3 regions of the Streptomyces sp. NPDC054796 genome follow, and region 3 is predicted to be linked to each of the others. Evidence: riboswitches for the same ligand, from Rfam matches in the RefSeq annotation. Region 3 holds a riboswitch; each other region holds the start of a gene.

Evidence for each region. A riboswitch is a leader RNA that binds a small molecule or an ion and turns the genes downstream of it on or off. The one in region 3 is predicted to bind cobalamin.
Region 1: another riboswitch for cobalamin. It lies ahead of ACWGJ2_RS21250 (ABC transporter substrate-binding protein); the one in region 3 lies ahead of ACWGJ2_RS28060 (cobalamin biosynthesis protein).
Region 2: another riboswitch for cobalamin. It lies ahead of metE (5-methyltetrahydropteroyltriglutamate--homocysteine S-methyltransferase); the one in region 3 lies ahead of ACWGJ2_RS28060 (cobalamin biosynthesis protein).

Annotation. Positions count from the first base shown of each region.
Region 1 covers NZ_JBSHAO010000025.1:31,267-35,470, reverse strand. The annotation lists gene ACWGJ2_RS21260 (ABC transporter ATP-binding protein) at 1-248, opposite strand, end outside; gene ACWGJ2_RS21255 (FecCD family ABC transporter permease) at 298-1,365, opposite strand; gene ACWGJ2_RS21250 (ABC transporter substrate-binding protein) at 1,461-2,534, opposite strand; cobalamin riboswitch at 2,579-2,758, opposite strand; gene ACWGJ2_RS21245 (hypothetical protein) at 2,964-3,179, shown strand; gene ACWGJ2_RS21240 (Tm-1-like ATP-binding domain-containing protein) at 3,308-4,204, shown strand, end outside.
Region 2 covers NZ_JBSHAO010000022.1:101,847-106,050, forward strand. The annotation lists gene metE (5-methyltetrahydropteroyltriglutamate--homocysteine S-methyltransferase) at 147-2,477, opposite strand; cobalamin riboswitch at 2,622-2,844, opposite strand; gene ACWGJ2_RS20060 (hypothetical protein) at 2,985-4,204, shown strand, end outside.
Region 3 covers NZ_JBSHAO010000040.1:29,588-33,791, forward strand. The annotation lists gene ACWGJ2_RS28055 (cobyric acid synthase) at 1-543, opposite strand, end outside; gene ACWGJ2_RS28060 (cobalamin biosynthesis protein) at 540-1,556, opposite strand; cobalamin riboswitch at 1,701-1,922, opposite strand; gene ACWGJ2_RS28065 (hypothetical protein) at 2,066-2,281, opposite strand; gene ACWGJ2_RS28070 (anion permease) at 2,329-3,750, opposite strand; gene ACWGJ2_RS28075 (lysozyme) at 3,968-4,204, opposite strand, start outside.

The sequences.
Region 1 (4,204 bases), on a different contig from region 3:
TGCTCCACGACGGCCACCCGGCGGGCGACGTCCTTGCGGCTCAGCCGCGGCAGCGGCACGTCGTCCAGGGTGATCACCCCGGCCGAGGCGGCCCGTATTCCGGCCAGCAGCCGCAGCAGCGTCGACTTGCCCGAACCGTTGGGCCCCAGCAGCCCCACCGTCTCGCCGGGGCGCGGCGACAGGCTGACCCCTTCGAGGATCAGCTTGCCGTCGGCACGCCAGGCCACATCACGCGCGCGCAGACTCATCCCCGTCCCCCTCCGGTCTCCCGTGCCCCGTGTTCCGTCGCGCCCGCCGTCACCGGGACCTCCTCGTGCGGTGCAGGATCACGACGAACGCGGGCACCCCGATCAGCGAGGTCGCCACGCCGACGGGAAGTTCCTGCGGGTCCAGCACGGTCCGCGCCAGCGTGTCCACCCAGACCAGGAACACCGCGCCCACCAGCGCCGTGGTGGGCAGCAGCCGCCGGTGCCCCGGACCCGTCAGCACGCGTGCGGCGTGCGGCAGGACGAGCCCGACGAAGCCGATCGCGCCCGCCGCGCTGACCAGCACCGCCGTCAACAGTGCCGTCACCAGCAGCAGAAGCATCCGCACCCGCTGGACCGCCACGCCCAGGGCCGCCGCCGCCTCCTGCCCGAAGGCGAACGCGTCCAGCGTGTTGGCCCGCGTCAGACACACGGCGAGCACCAGCACCAGCGCACCCGCGCACAGGGCCACGTCCGTCCAGCCGGCGCTGCTCAGCGACCCCAGCAGCCAGAACAGCACCCCGCGTGTCTGCTCCGCGTCGGCGGAGGTGAAGACGATGAACGAGGTGAGCGCAGAGAAGAGCTGCATGGCGGCGATGCCCGACAGCAGCACTCGGTCCGTCGTCCCGCCCGAGGTGTAGGCGAGCAGCAGCACGAGCCCGAAGGAGACGACCGCGCCCACGAAGGCGCCCGCCGAGAGGGACACGGCCCCGCCGCCGACGCCCAGCACCGCCACGGCCACCGCGCCGGTCGAGGCGCCCGAGGACACACCGAGGACGAACGGGTCGGCCAGCGGGTTGCGCAGCAGCGACTGGAGCACGGCGCCGCACACCCCCAGGCCCGCACCGCACACCGCGGCGAGCAGGGTGCGCGGCAGCCGCAGCTCCCACACGATGCCCTCGCGGATCGGCGTCAGACCGGCCTCGGCGCCACCGAGGCGCTCGGCCACCACCCGCCACACATCGCCGACGCCCAGTGCCGCGGGCCCGATGGTGATGGCCACCGCGACGGACAGTGCGAGGAGCAGCACACCCGCGGCCCACAGCACCGCCGCGCCGGTCCCGGTGCGCGCGGCCCGTACGCTCCACGATCGCGCGGCACGTAGGCGCGCGGCGAGCATCGGCCCGTCGGCGGCGCCGTCCCGTGCGGGTGCGTCGTCCTGTGTGGCCGGTGCGGGCGCGGCCGGCGTGGTGGGTGTGCGTTCGCGCGGCGTACTCAACCGGCGAGCCCGAACGTCCGCAGGCCCTTCGCGACCTTCTCGATGCCCTCGACGGTGCGGATCGACGGATTCATCGCGGCGCCGCTCAGCAGCACATACCGCTTCTTCTCCACGGCCTTCATATGGCGGGTGACCGGGTTGGACTCCAGCCACTTGATCTTCGCGGCGGCGGTCTCGGCCGTCTCGCTCTTACGGCTCAGATCGCCGAGGACGATCACGTCGGGATCGCGGTCCGCGACCCGCTCCCAGTTGATCTGCGGCCACTCGTCGTGTGTGTCGTCGAAGACGTTCGTAGCGCCGACGGCACGCGTGATGATGCCCGGCGCACCGCAGCACCCGGCCAGATACGGCGACTCGGAGTTGGCGAACCAGTACATCAGCCGGGTGTCCGACGCTTCGACGTCCTCCGTCGCCTTCGCGGTGCGTGCCTTCAGCTCGGCGACGAGCTTCTCGCCGCGCTTCTCCACGCCGAACACCTCGGCCAGGTCCCTGACCTCGCCGTAGACGTCGTCCATGCGCAGCGGCTCCGCGCGCTCGCCGTCGCCGCTCCCGCCGTTGTCCTTGGCGCAGTCGGTGGGAGAGAGGTACGTCGGCACGCCCAGCTTCTCGAAGTCCCCGCGCGGGGCCACCCCGCCCTTGCCGAGCGCCGACTCGAAGGACGCCGCCACGAAGTCCGGCTCCTCGTCCAGCACGCGTTCGAAGGAGGGCGCGTTGTCCGCGAGACGTTCGACCTTGGCGTTCTCCTCGCCCAGGCCCTTGGCGACGGGGTCGGTCCAGGTGGCGGTGCCCGCCATGCGGTCGGCGAGGCCGAGGGAGAGCAGGATCTCCGTCGTGCCCTGGTTCAGCGAGACGGCCCGCCTGGGCGGGGAGTCGACGGTGACCTTCTCGCCGCAGTTCTCCAGCGTGCGCGGATAGCCCCCGGACGCCGTGGACTTCCCGGAGCCCTCACCCCCGCCCCCGGAGCCCGAGCCGGAGCCCTTTGTGCCGCAGGCCGCCGTCAGCGCCATCAGCGAGGTGAGGAGTACGGCCGCGATGCGGGTACGGCGTGAGGTCGCCACCACAGTTCCCATCCGTCAGAGGCCCAGTCGCGAGGCCCGGCGTCCTTCCGCCCCGGTGCCGGGGCGGACCGCCAGCAGGTCTTCGGACTCGGGACTCCCACGGGCCGAGCGCCTTCCCGGACTCCTCCAGTGGCCTCTGCTCGCCCGCCCTGTCCCTCACCGCTGCGCGTCAGTTCCGGGTTCGCACCGGATTCCCTGACCCCATCAGGGGTTCGACTGGCGTCGGCAAGCTATCACACGGACCTGGGCGGTTCGCCCGGCGGCCGATGCGCTGAGCTGCGAGGACGGGGCGCGGAGAGGTGGTGTGCCGGGCCGTCAGGACATCAAGGGCGGTTGACGCCTTACACGTCGGGTAGAAGCGCCACCGAGTCCCAAGGGCCAGCCGCGGCACACGCGGCTCACCGAGCAGAGGGCCGAGAGGACAGAGCAGAGGGAGGCACCATGCGCACCCGTACCCGCCGCACGCCGACCACCGCAGCCCTGCGCAGAGTCGCCCTGCGCGCCGTCAGAAGGATCGCGCACCCCGCGCGCGCCCGCTCCGGCACGGGCCACCCGCACCGCGACCTGAACCGTCCGCGCCCCGGTGCCCACACCCTGCGCCCGTACCAGGTGACACCCCACGACGCGCTCCAGCGCCGGGGCCCCACCACACTCTGAGGGGCCGCTGAGAGGCCGTTGAGGGGCCGTTCCCGCGCGCCCCGCCCGTCCGCGTCCGTCCCCCGGTCTTTACCTGCCACCGTCGCACCACCCAGGATCGGATCATCGTCGAGCGAAGGAGCGCCGGGATGGCGACGGTGGTACTGGTCGGGACCCTGGACACCAAGGGCGCGGAGTACGCCTGGCTGAGCGCGCGGTTACGGGAGCTGGGCTGCGAGGTGGTACTCGTCGACGCCGGGGTGCGACGTGTCCCGCCGGGCGCACCGGCCGCCGACGTGTCGGGCGAGGCCGTCGCACGCGCCGCCGGCCACGGCCTGGAGCGACTGCGCGCGACGGGCGACCGCAACACGGCGGTGACGGCCATGGCGGAGGGCGCCGAGCACGTCGTGCGGGACCTGTACGAGGCGGGCCGCCTGCACGCACTGCTGGCGGTCGGCGGCAGCGGCGGCTCGTTCATCGCGGCCCGCGCGATGCGCGCGCTCCCCATCGGGGTGCCCAAGCTGCTGGTGAGCACCATGGCGGGCGGGGACGTGGGCCCGTACGTGGGCAGCGGCGATGTCACGCTGATGCACAGCGTGGTGGACATCGCCGGGATCAACTCCGTCTCGCGGCTCGTACTCGGCAACGCGGCAGCCGCCGCGGCCGGTATGGCCGCGCACCGGGCACGCGCCGTGGCGGAGCCCGGGCCGCGGGGGCGCAAGGTCATCGGCGCGACGATGTTCGGTGTCACCACGCCCGCGGTGGACGCGGCACGGGCGCGCCTGGAGGAACTGGGCTACGAGGTGCTGGTCTTCCACGCCACGGGCGTGGGCGGCCGGGCCCTGGAGAGGCTCGCCGCCGACGGCCAGCTGGACGGTGTGCTGGATCTGACGACGACCGAGCTGGCCGACGACCTCGTCGGCGGTGTGCTCAGCGCGGGCCCCGACCGGCTCACGGCGGCGGGCGCCGCTGCGCTCCCGCAGGTCGTCGCGCCGGGCGCCCTGGACATGGTCAACTTCGGCCCCGAGGCCACCGTCCCCGAGCGT
Region 2 (4,204 bases), on a different contig from region 3:
CCTCGCGGCGGTACGCGGAAGAGGACCGTACGTACCGCCGCGAGGGCGTGACACACCGGGCAGGCGAACGCCCGGTGGGCAGGGCGGGCTCCGGCGCGAGGCCACCTGCTTGCCGGAGCCCGCCGTTCAGGGGGGCCGTTGCGCCGTTACCGCCGCGTCGGCGTCGGCGGCAGTCCGGCCCGTACCGTGCGCGCCGCCTCGACCAGGTGCTCCAGTGAGGCGCGCACCTCCGTCCAGCCCCGGGTCTTCAGGCCGCAGTCGGGGTTGACCCACAGCCGTTCGGCGGGGATCGCCTCAAGTCCCTTGCGCAGCAGCGCCGCTGCCTCGTCCGCGCCGGGCACGCGCGGCGAGTGGATGTCGTAGACGCCGGGGCCGACCTCGCGCGGGTAGCCGACGGCGGCCAGTTCGTCCGCCACCCGCATGTGGGAGCGGGCCGCTTCGAGGCTGATGACGTCCGCGTCGAGCGCCTCGATCGCGGAGACGATGTCGCCGAACTCCGCGTAGCACATGTGCGTGTGGATCTGGGTGTCCGCGCGTACGCCGCTCGTGGTGAGCCGGAACGCCTCGGTGGCCCAGTCGAGATACGCCTCCCTGTCGGCGGCCCGCAGCGGCAGGGTCTCGCGCAGCGCGGGCTCGTCGACCTGGATGACGGCGGTGCCCGCGCCTTCCAGGTCCTGGACCTCGTCGCGCAGGGCCAGTGCCACCTGCCGCGCTGTCTCCCCCAGCGGCTGGTCGTCGCGCACGAAGGACCAGGCCAGCATCGTGACCGGGCCCGTCAGCATGCCCTTGACAGGACGGTTCGTGAGCGACTGCGCGTACGTGGTCCAGGCGACGGTCATCGGCTCGGGCCGCGAGATGTCGCCCGCCAGGATCGGCGGGCGCACATAGCGCGTGCCGTAGGACTGCACCCAGCCGTGCTGGGTGGCGAGGTAGCCGTTCAGCCGCTCGGCGAAGTACTGGACCATGTCGTTGCGTTCGGGCTCGCCGTGCACCAGGACGTCCAGGCCCGCCTCCTCCTGGAAGGCCAGCACCTCGCGGATCTCGGCGGCGATGCGCTGGTCGTACGCGGTGTCGTCGATGCGTCCGCTCCGCAGTTCGGCGCGGGCCGTGCGCAGTTCCGTCGTCTGCGGGAACGAGCCGATGGTGGTGGTCGGCAGCAGCGGCAGCCCCAGGCGGGCGCGCTGCGCCGCCGCGCGCTCCGGATACGGCTGCGAGCGGCGCGCGTCGGCCGGTGTGGCCGCCGCGCAGCGCGCGCGGACGGCGGGATCGCTGGTCAGCGCGGAGGAGGCGCGGGAGGCGAGGTCGGCGCGGTTGGCTGAGAGCCGCCCGGTGATGAGGTCGGTGCCGCCGCTCAGGCCGCGGGCCAGGGTGACGACCTCCTCGGTCTTCTGCCGGGCGAAGGCGAGCCAGCGCGCGATCTGCGGGTCGACGTCGCGTTCCGCGGCGGCGTCCAGTGGCACGTGCAGCAGCGAGCAGGACGGCGCGACGTCCACCCGTTCCGCGAGGCCGAGGAGGGAAGCGAGGGTGCCCAGCGACTTCTCCAGGTTGTTGATCCACACGTTGCGGCCGTCGACGACGCCCGCGACGAGCCGCTTGCCCGGCAGTCCACCCGCGCGTGCCAGGTCGTCAAGGTTGGCGGCGCCGGGCCCGGTGAAGTCCAGGGCCAGCCCCTCCACGGGCGACTTGGCCAGCACGGGCAGGGCCTCGCCGAGGCGGTCGAAGTAGGAGGCGACCAGCAGCTTGGGCCGGTCGGTGAGGGCGCCCAGTTCGCGGTAGGCGCGCTCGGCCGCGTTCAGTTCGGCCGCCGTGCGGTCCGAGGCGAGCGCCGGTTCGTCGAGCTGCACCCACTCGGCGCCCGCTGCCCGCAGATCGGCCAGCACCTCGGCGTACACGGGCAGCAGCCGGTCCAGCAGCGTGAGCGGCTCGAAGCCGTCCGCCACGCCGGGCGCGGGCTTGGCGAGAAGGAGATAGGTGACGGGTCCGACGAGCACGGGCCGCGCGGTGTGCCCCAGTGCCACCGCCTCCCTCAGCTCTCCGACGGGCTTGGCGGAGTCGGCGGTGAAGACCGTGCCGGGGCCCAGTTCGGGCACCAGGTAGTGGTAGTTGGTGTCGAACCACTTGGTCATCTCCAGGGGCGCGGTCTCCTGGGTGCCGCGTGCCATGGCGAAGTAGCCGTCCAGCGCGTCGGTGTCCACGGCGTCGCGGTGCCGCTCGGGGACGGCGCCGACCATCACGGTGGTGTCCAGCACATGGTCGTAGTACGAGAAGTCCCCGGTGGGAACCTCGTTGATCCCGGCGTCGGCGAGGCGCCGCCAGTTGTCCCGGCGCAGGGTGGCCGCGGTCTCCCGCAGGGCTTCTGCGGTGACCCGGCCCTTCCAGTAGCCCTCGACGGCCTTCTTGAGTTCCCTCTTGGAGCCCTGGCGGGGGTATCCGTGGACAGTGGCGCGGGTTGCCGCGGCTGCGGACTTGCTGGTCACTCAACTCTCCTTCGCGAGTCGTGTCGGTGACCCCGGAGGCCGAGCGAGGGGACGAAGGAAAGGCTCACGGGAGGCGCACGCCGTCCGCGCCCTTCCCGTACCGCCGACCCGCCCTCGAGGTCACCGAGATCTCCGCGCACGGGTTTCGTACGCGGACAGTTGGCAGGTCTTCGGACTCGCGGACCCGCCGGGCGCTTCTCGCCCGGCACCTACTGGCCGTCGCTTCCCGGACCCTTCCTGGGACCAGTGCTGATGACGGCGGTCGTTTCCGCTCACCGCTGCGGGGCAGCTCCGGATTCTCACCGGATTCCCTCTTGCGACGCGCCTGCCTGGAGGGCAGGGCGAACCGACTGCGCCGCCCACCCTACGTCGGCGGAACGGCACTGAACAGTGCGCCCCGGCCCGCCTGGTCCCCCGGCGCGTGGCGCAGTGGCGTGCGCGTCGTCGCCTGCGCGCCCTACTGAGCCCCGAGTTCCGCTGCCACGATGAGGCACCGGGGGGACGGCCATGGACCAGACGGGGATCAGAATCGCGAGCGGCGTCGCCGTCTGGATCTTCGCCGCCTTCGGCGGCCTGCTCATCATCCTGCTCTCCCGTGCCGTCACCTCGGCCGCGCAGTACCTCAGGGGACAGGGCCGCATCCTCCCCCTCGTGGTGCGCCCCGACCCGGGCGACGGCGAGGCGCCGGGCGAGACCGGGGGCGAGGGTGGAGGCGGGGGCGGGGGCGACGGTTCCGCCGCCGCGCGGCGCCAGGCGTGCCGTGAACTGGCCGCCCATCTCGCGGTGCGTCTGAGCGCCACGTCGAACGACTCGCTGCTCGCGCCCGGCGCCGCCTCGCCCACCCCCGTCGCGCCCTCGCCGCAGGCGTCGTCCACCCCGCACGGCTGGCTGGAGTCCGTGGTGCGGCTCACGGTGTCCAGACCGCGCGCGTTCCACGTCCACCTCACCGAGATGGAGCCGGTCGAGGAGGGGCTGCGCCGGGTATCCGTACGGATCGTGCGGGCGCCGCAGGGGCAGATCGTGGCGGCCACCGTCGTCGAGAAGCCGCGGGACGAGCAACTGGTGGAGACGCTCGCCTGCTACACCACCGTCAGCGTGCGCGGCCTCCCCGCGATGCGCCGCCGCATCCCCCGCTGGGAGCGCTGGGACCACGACGTGCGCGGCTACGCGCGGTTCCGGCACGGCGTCACCGAGCAGGAGAAGGCACAGGCGCGCGAACAGGCCCGGCCGCTGCCCGCGCCGCTGCTGGCCTACAGCGTCCCCCGGCGGTACGCCGCAGCGCTGCGCGCCTTCGCCGACGCCGCCGAGTACTCGCCGGGCAACCTCACCCTCCGCCTCCACCAGGCGGCGCTGCACGAACGGGTGGGCTCCTACCGGCCCAAGGAGTACGCGAAGGCCATCGACATCTACCAGCGGTGCACCGAGCTGTGGCCGGGCCACATCGAGACCGCGTACCGCACCGCCATCGCCTACTCGCGCGGCTCCACCCCGGTACGCAGGGGCTCCCCGCGCCTGTCCGAGAACGAGATGGAGCGCCTGCACGACACCGCCAACCGGCACTTCGACGACCTCGAACGGCGGCTGCGGCGGCGCGCGCTGGCGCGGTGCTGGGCCCGTACGGTCGTGCCCGGCGGACGGTGGAACCCGGGCGAGCGGCGCTACTGGTCGTCCTGGCTCACCCCGCTGCCGCTGCCCGCGCGGCGCAGCCGCCGCAGCACGTTCCGCGG
Region 3 (4,204 bases):
GCGGGCGAGGCCCATGTTGACGATGTCGCTGCGCCGCAGGTTGATCTCGGCGGGGCTGCCCGCGCCCTCGCAGATGACGGCGTCGTGGGTGCGGCGCAGCTCGTCGAGGCAGTCGGTGACCGTGGCCAGCAGCTTCTCCTGGCGGCCCTCGTGGTAGCCGCGTGCGCTGAGTTCGCCCACGGGCCTGCCCAGCAGCACGACCTGGCTGGTGCGGTCGCCGCCCGGCTTCAGCAGTACGGGGTTCATCAGCGCGCTGGGCTCCACCCTGGCCGCCGCGGCCTGCATGGCCTGGGCGCGGCCGATCTCGGCGCCCTCGCGGGTGACGAAGGAGTTCAGCGACATGTTCTGGGCCTTGAACGGGGCGACCTTCACGCCCTTGCGGGCCAGCCAGCGGCAGATGCCCGCGGTGACGACGCTCTTGCCCGCGTCGGAGGTCGTGCCCGCGACGAGGAGGCCGCCGCCCCTGGTGGTCGGGCGCGGTCCGGCGTTGCCGCCGTTGCCGTTTCTGCCGTTGCCGTTGCCGCTGTCGGCCGTGCCGCTCATGAGGTCCCCTTCCGTGGCCCGCGCACGCGGGAGTACCGGGAATGCGCAGCCCCGGCGGCGAGCCGCCCCGCCGCGGTCACCGCGAGCGCGAGCACGCCGACGCGACGCGACAGCCGCGCCGCGCGCGCGATGTCACCGGTCTCCACGGCGCGTCCGGGCGAGTTGAGTACGGGCCTGTGCTCGGTCCGCCCGCCGTAGGAGAGCGTTCCGCCCAGCCGCACGCCCAGCGCACCGGCGAACGCGGCCTCCACGGGGCCCGCGTTGGGGCTCGGGTGGCGGTGCGCGTCCGTACGCCAGGCGCGCAGCGCGCCGCGCGGGTCCGGGCCCGCGAGCGCTGCGAGGACGGCGGTGAGCCGGGCACCGGGCCAGCCCGCGACATCGTCGAGCCGGGCCGAAGCCCAGCCGAAGCGCAGATGGCGGGGGGAGCGGTGGCCGACCATCGCGTCGAGCGTGTTGACGGCGCGGAAGCCCGCCATCCCGGGCACTCCGGCCAGCGCGCCCCACACGAGGGCGCCGACGACCGCGTCCGAGGTGTTCTCGGCGACGGACTCGACCACGGCGCGCGCGATCCCGTCGGCGTCCAGCGCCTGGGGGTCGCGTCCGCACAGATGGGGCAGCCGCCGCCGCGCCGCCGCCAGATCGCCCGCCTCCAGTGCGGCGCCGACGGCGCGTGCCTCGCGGACCAGCCCGGCGCCGCCGAGCACGGTCCAGGTGACGCCCGCGGTGAGGGCGACGCTCGCGGGGCCGTGGGCCACGGTGTCAGCGCTGTTCGTACGGCGGTCCGCCGCACGCGCGGCGCGCGTCAGCGCCGTCGCAGCGGCGACGGCGCCCGCGACGCACAGGGCCGTGTAGGCGGCGCCGCTGTCGCGCCGGTCGCGCCACAGGCGGCGCTCGGCCGCACCGGCGGCGCGCCCGAAGGCGGCCACGGGGTGGCCGCGCCGGGGGTCACCGAGCAGCAGGTCGCCGAGGAATCCGAGGGCTGCGCCACAGGCGTGGGCGCGTGGGGCCCGCATCCGTCAGCGCGCCGTCATGCCTCGTAGGGCCGGTGCCGTGGTGGGCACCGGGCGTGCCGTGCCCACGTCAGGGCGTGCGGCCAGGAGTTGGTTGGCGGTGAAGCCGGGCATGGCGGTGTCCTCACTCAGGGTCCTCGCCCTGGCTCGACGTGACCGGCGGTGAGAGTCTCCTGGCTCCCGGATCGGCGCTCAGGGGGTGTCGTACGGACCCCCTCCCCGGCCTTCCAGCCCGCATGTGCGCGTGGGCCGTGACCTTCTGGTTGGGGAGCGCTCCCCGGTGACAGTGGCGGGACCGCGCCGGATTCGCACCGGCTTCCTCTCCTGCCGCCGTTGGGCAACGGGAAGTCCACCACGGTTCACGAGAGGGCGTCAACTCGCCCTGACCTGCGACGGGAGAGTGTGAGGAGACACACGGGCGCACATGGACGAGGGGTACGAGCAACCGCTCGTACCCCTCGTCAGGATGCCGTCGTGTGCGGACGGACGGACGCTGTCGTCCGCTGTCGTCGCTAGGCGGCGATGAGGTAGATGCCGAACGCCACGGCCGCCGCGCACAGCGCGAAGCAGGCGTAGGCACCGGTGCGGGCGAGCGCCGGGGCGCCGGTGCCGTCCGCCTTGCGGGCCGAGGAGCCGACGATGCCGAGCGTGAACACGCCCACCAGGCCGACCGTCGCCACGAGGCTGACGCCGAAGACCTGGCCGAGAGCGGCCCAGTCGATGTTCATAGCGGTCTTCCTTCTGACTTCCTGGACGGGGTGGGGTGCCGGGGCCTCTAGGAGGGGACGCCGGACCGGGGACGTGCGGTGCCCGCGCGCGGGCGAGGCTCCGGAAGCGTGGGCTCCGCTCCTGCGAACGGCACATGCTCGGGCCGGGGCTCGGAGGCGGTCTCGTCGGTCTCGTCGGACGAGGTCCCGTCGGCCGTGTCCGCGCCCAGGGCCGCTGCCGCCGCCTCGGAGGTGACGGGCGTGCCGGGGGCCGGAGGCGGTGCGACGGAGCGCATGGCCGCGGTGACGACACCGGCGGGCTCGTCCGCGCCGCCGAGAACGCCGGGAACACCGGAGCCGTCGGCCGGTGCGGGGGTCGCGCCGTCGTGGACGTCGTTCACGTTGGTGTGGTCCACCGGCTGGCGCCGCGAGAGCGCCCAGATGGTGAGGCAGATCGCCAGCGCGAGGACCGCGACCGTGGCCACGCCCCAGTCGCCCTGGTCGGCCAGCAGGGCCGAACCCGCGGCGACGAGACCGGCCGCGGGGAGGGTCAGTGCCCAGCCCGTGACCATCCGGCCCGCCGTCGACCAGCGCACGACGCCGCCCTTGCGGCCGAGCCCGGAGCCCATGACGGCGCCGGAGCAGACGTGGGTGGTCGAGAGGGAGAAGCCGATGTGCGAGGAGGCCAGGATGGTGGCCGCCGCGCTGGTCTGGGCCGCGAAGCCCTGCGGGGGCTGGATGTCGGTGATGCCCTTGCCCATGGTGCGGATGATCCGCCAGCCGCCGAGGTACGTACCGGCCGCTATGGCGATGCCGGCGGCGGCGATGACCCACACCGGCGGGTCGGCGCTCGGCGCGAGGGCGCCGCCGGTGATCAGCGCGAGCGTGATCACACCCATGGTCTTCTGCGCGTCGTTGGTGCCGTGCGCGAGGGAGACGAGCGCGGCCGAGGTGATCTGGCCCGCGCGGTAGCCCTTGGCGGTCTGGCCCTCGTCGGCGTGCCGGGCGAGCCGGTACGTCAGCCGCGTCGCGACGAGCGCTGCGATGCCCGCGACGAGCGGCGCCGCGAGTGCCGGGATGAGGACCTTCATCACGACGACGTCGGCGTTGACGGCCCCGAGGCCGACGGAGGCGACGGTGGCGCCGATGAGGCCGCCCATCAGGGCGTGGGAGGAGCTGGAGGGGAGGCCCGCCAGCCAGGTCAGCAGGTTCCAGATGATGGCGCCGACGAGACCCGCGAAGATCACTTCGGGCCGGATACCGGAGCCTTCGTCAATGATTCCCGACGAGATGGTCTTGGCCACCTCGACCGAGAGGAACGCGCCGACGAGGTTGAGGGCCGCCGACATCGCCACCGCGGTCTTGGGCTTGAGAGCCCCCGTGGAAATGGTGGTGGCCATGGCGTTGGCCGTGTCGTGGAAGCCGTTCGTAAAGTCGAACACCAAGGCCGTGACGATCACGATCCCGATGAGAAGCGTGATGTGTTCCATTCACCCAGGCCACAATCAGTTCGAAGGTTGATGACTCGGTGAACGTAAGAAGCACGGGTGAACGGAAGGTGAACTGCGGCAGGCGTCGGAGTGTCACTACCTGACGCCTGTTGTGAGCGGCGCTTCCGGGGCGCTTGCGCGCGCCCTCCCGTGTGTTCTGAGATCACCGCCGGGGCCCCGGTGGCCCCTTGGGGAAACTTAGGGGAAGGGGCGCTGGTCAGCCGCGCGCGTAGCGTCTGAGCTGGGCCATCGAACCGTTGAAGAGATTCTGGTCACCCGGCAGCTTGCCCTTGTTCGCGTACTGCCAGATGGTACGCGTACCCCATCCGGCCGGGAGCGGCCCCGCGCTCCTGCTCCAGTCCGCCAGCCACAGCGGATGCCGGGCCGCGAACGCGCGGCTGTTGCCCGTGCAGCTCTTCCACCAGCGGGTGGAGGTGTAGATGGCCGGATAGCG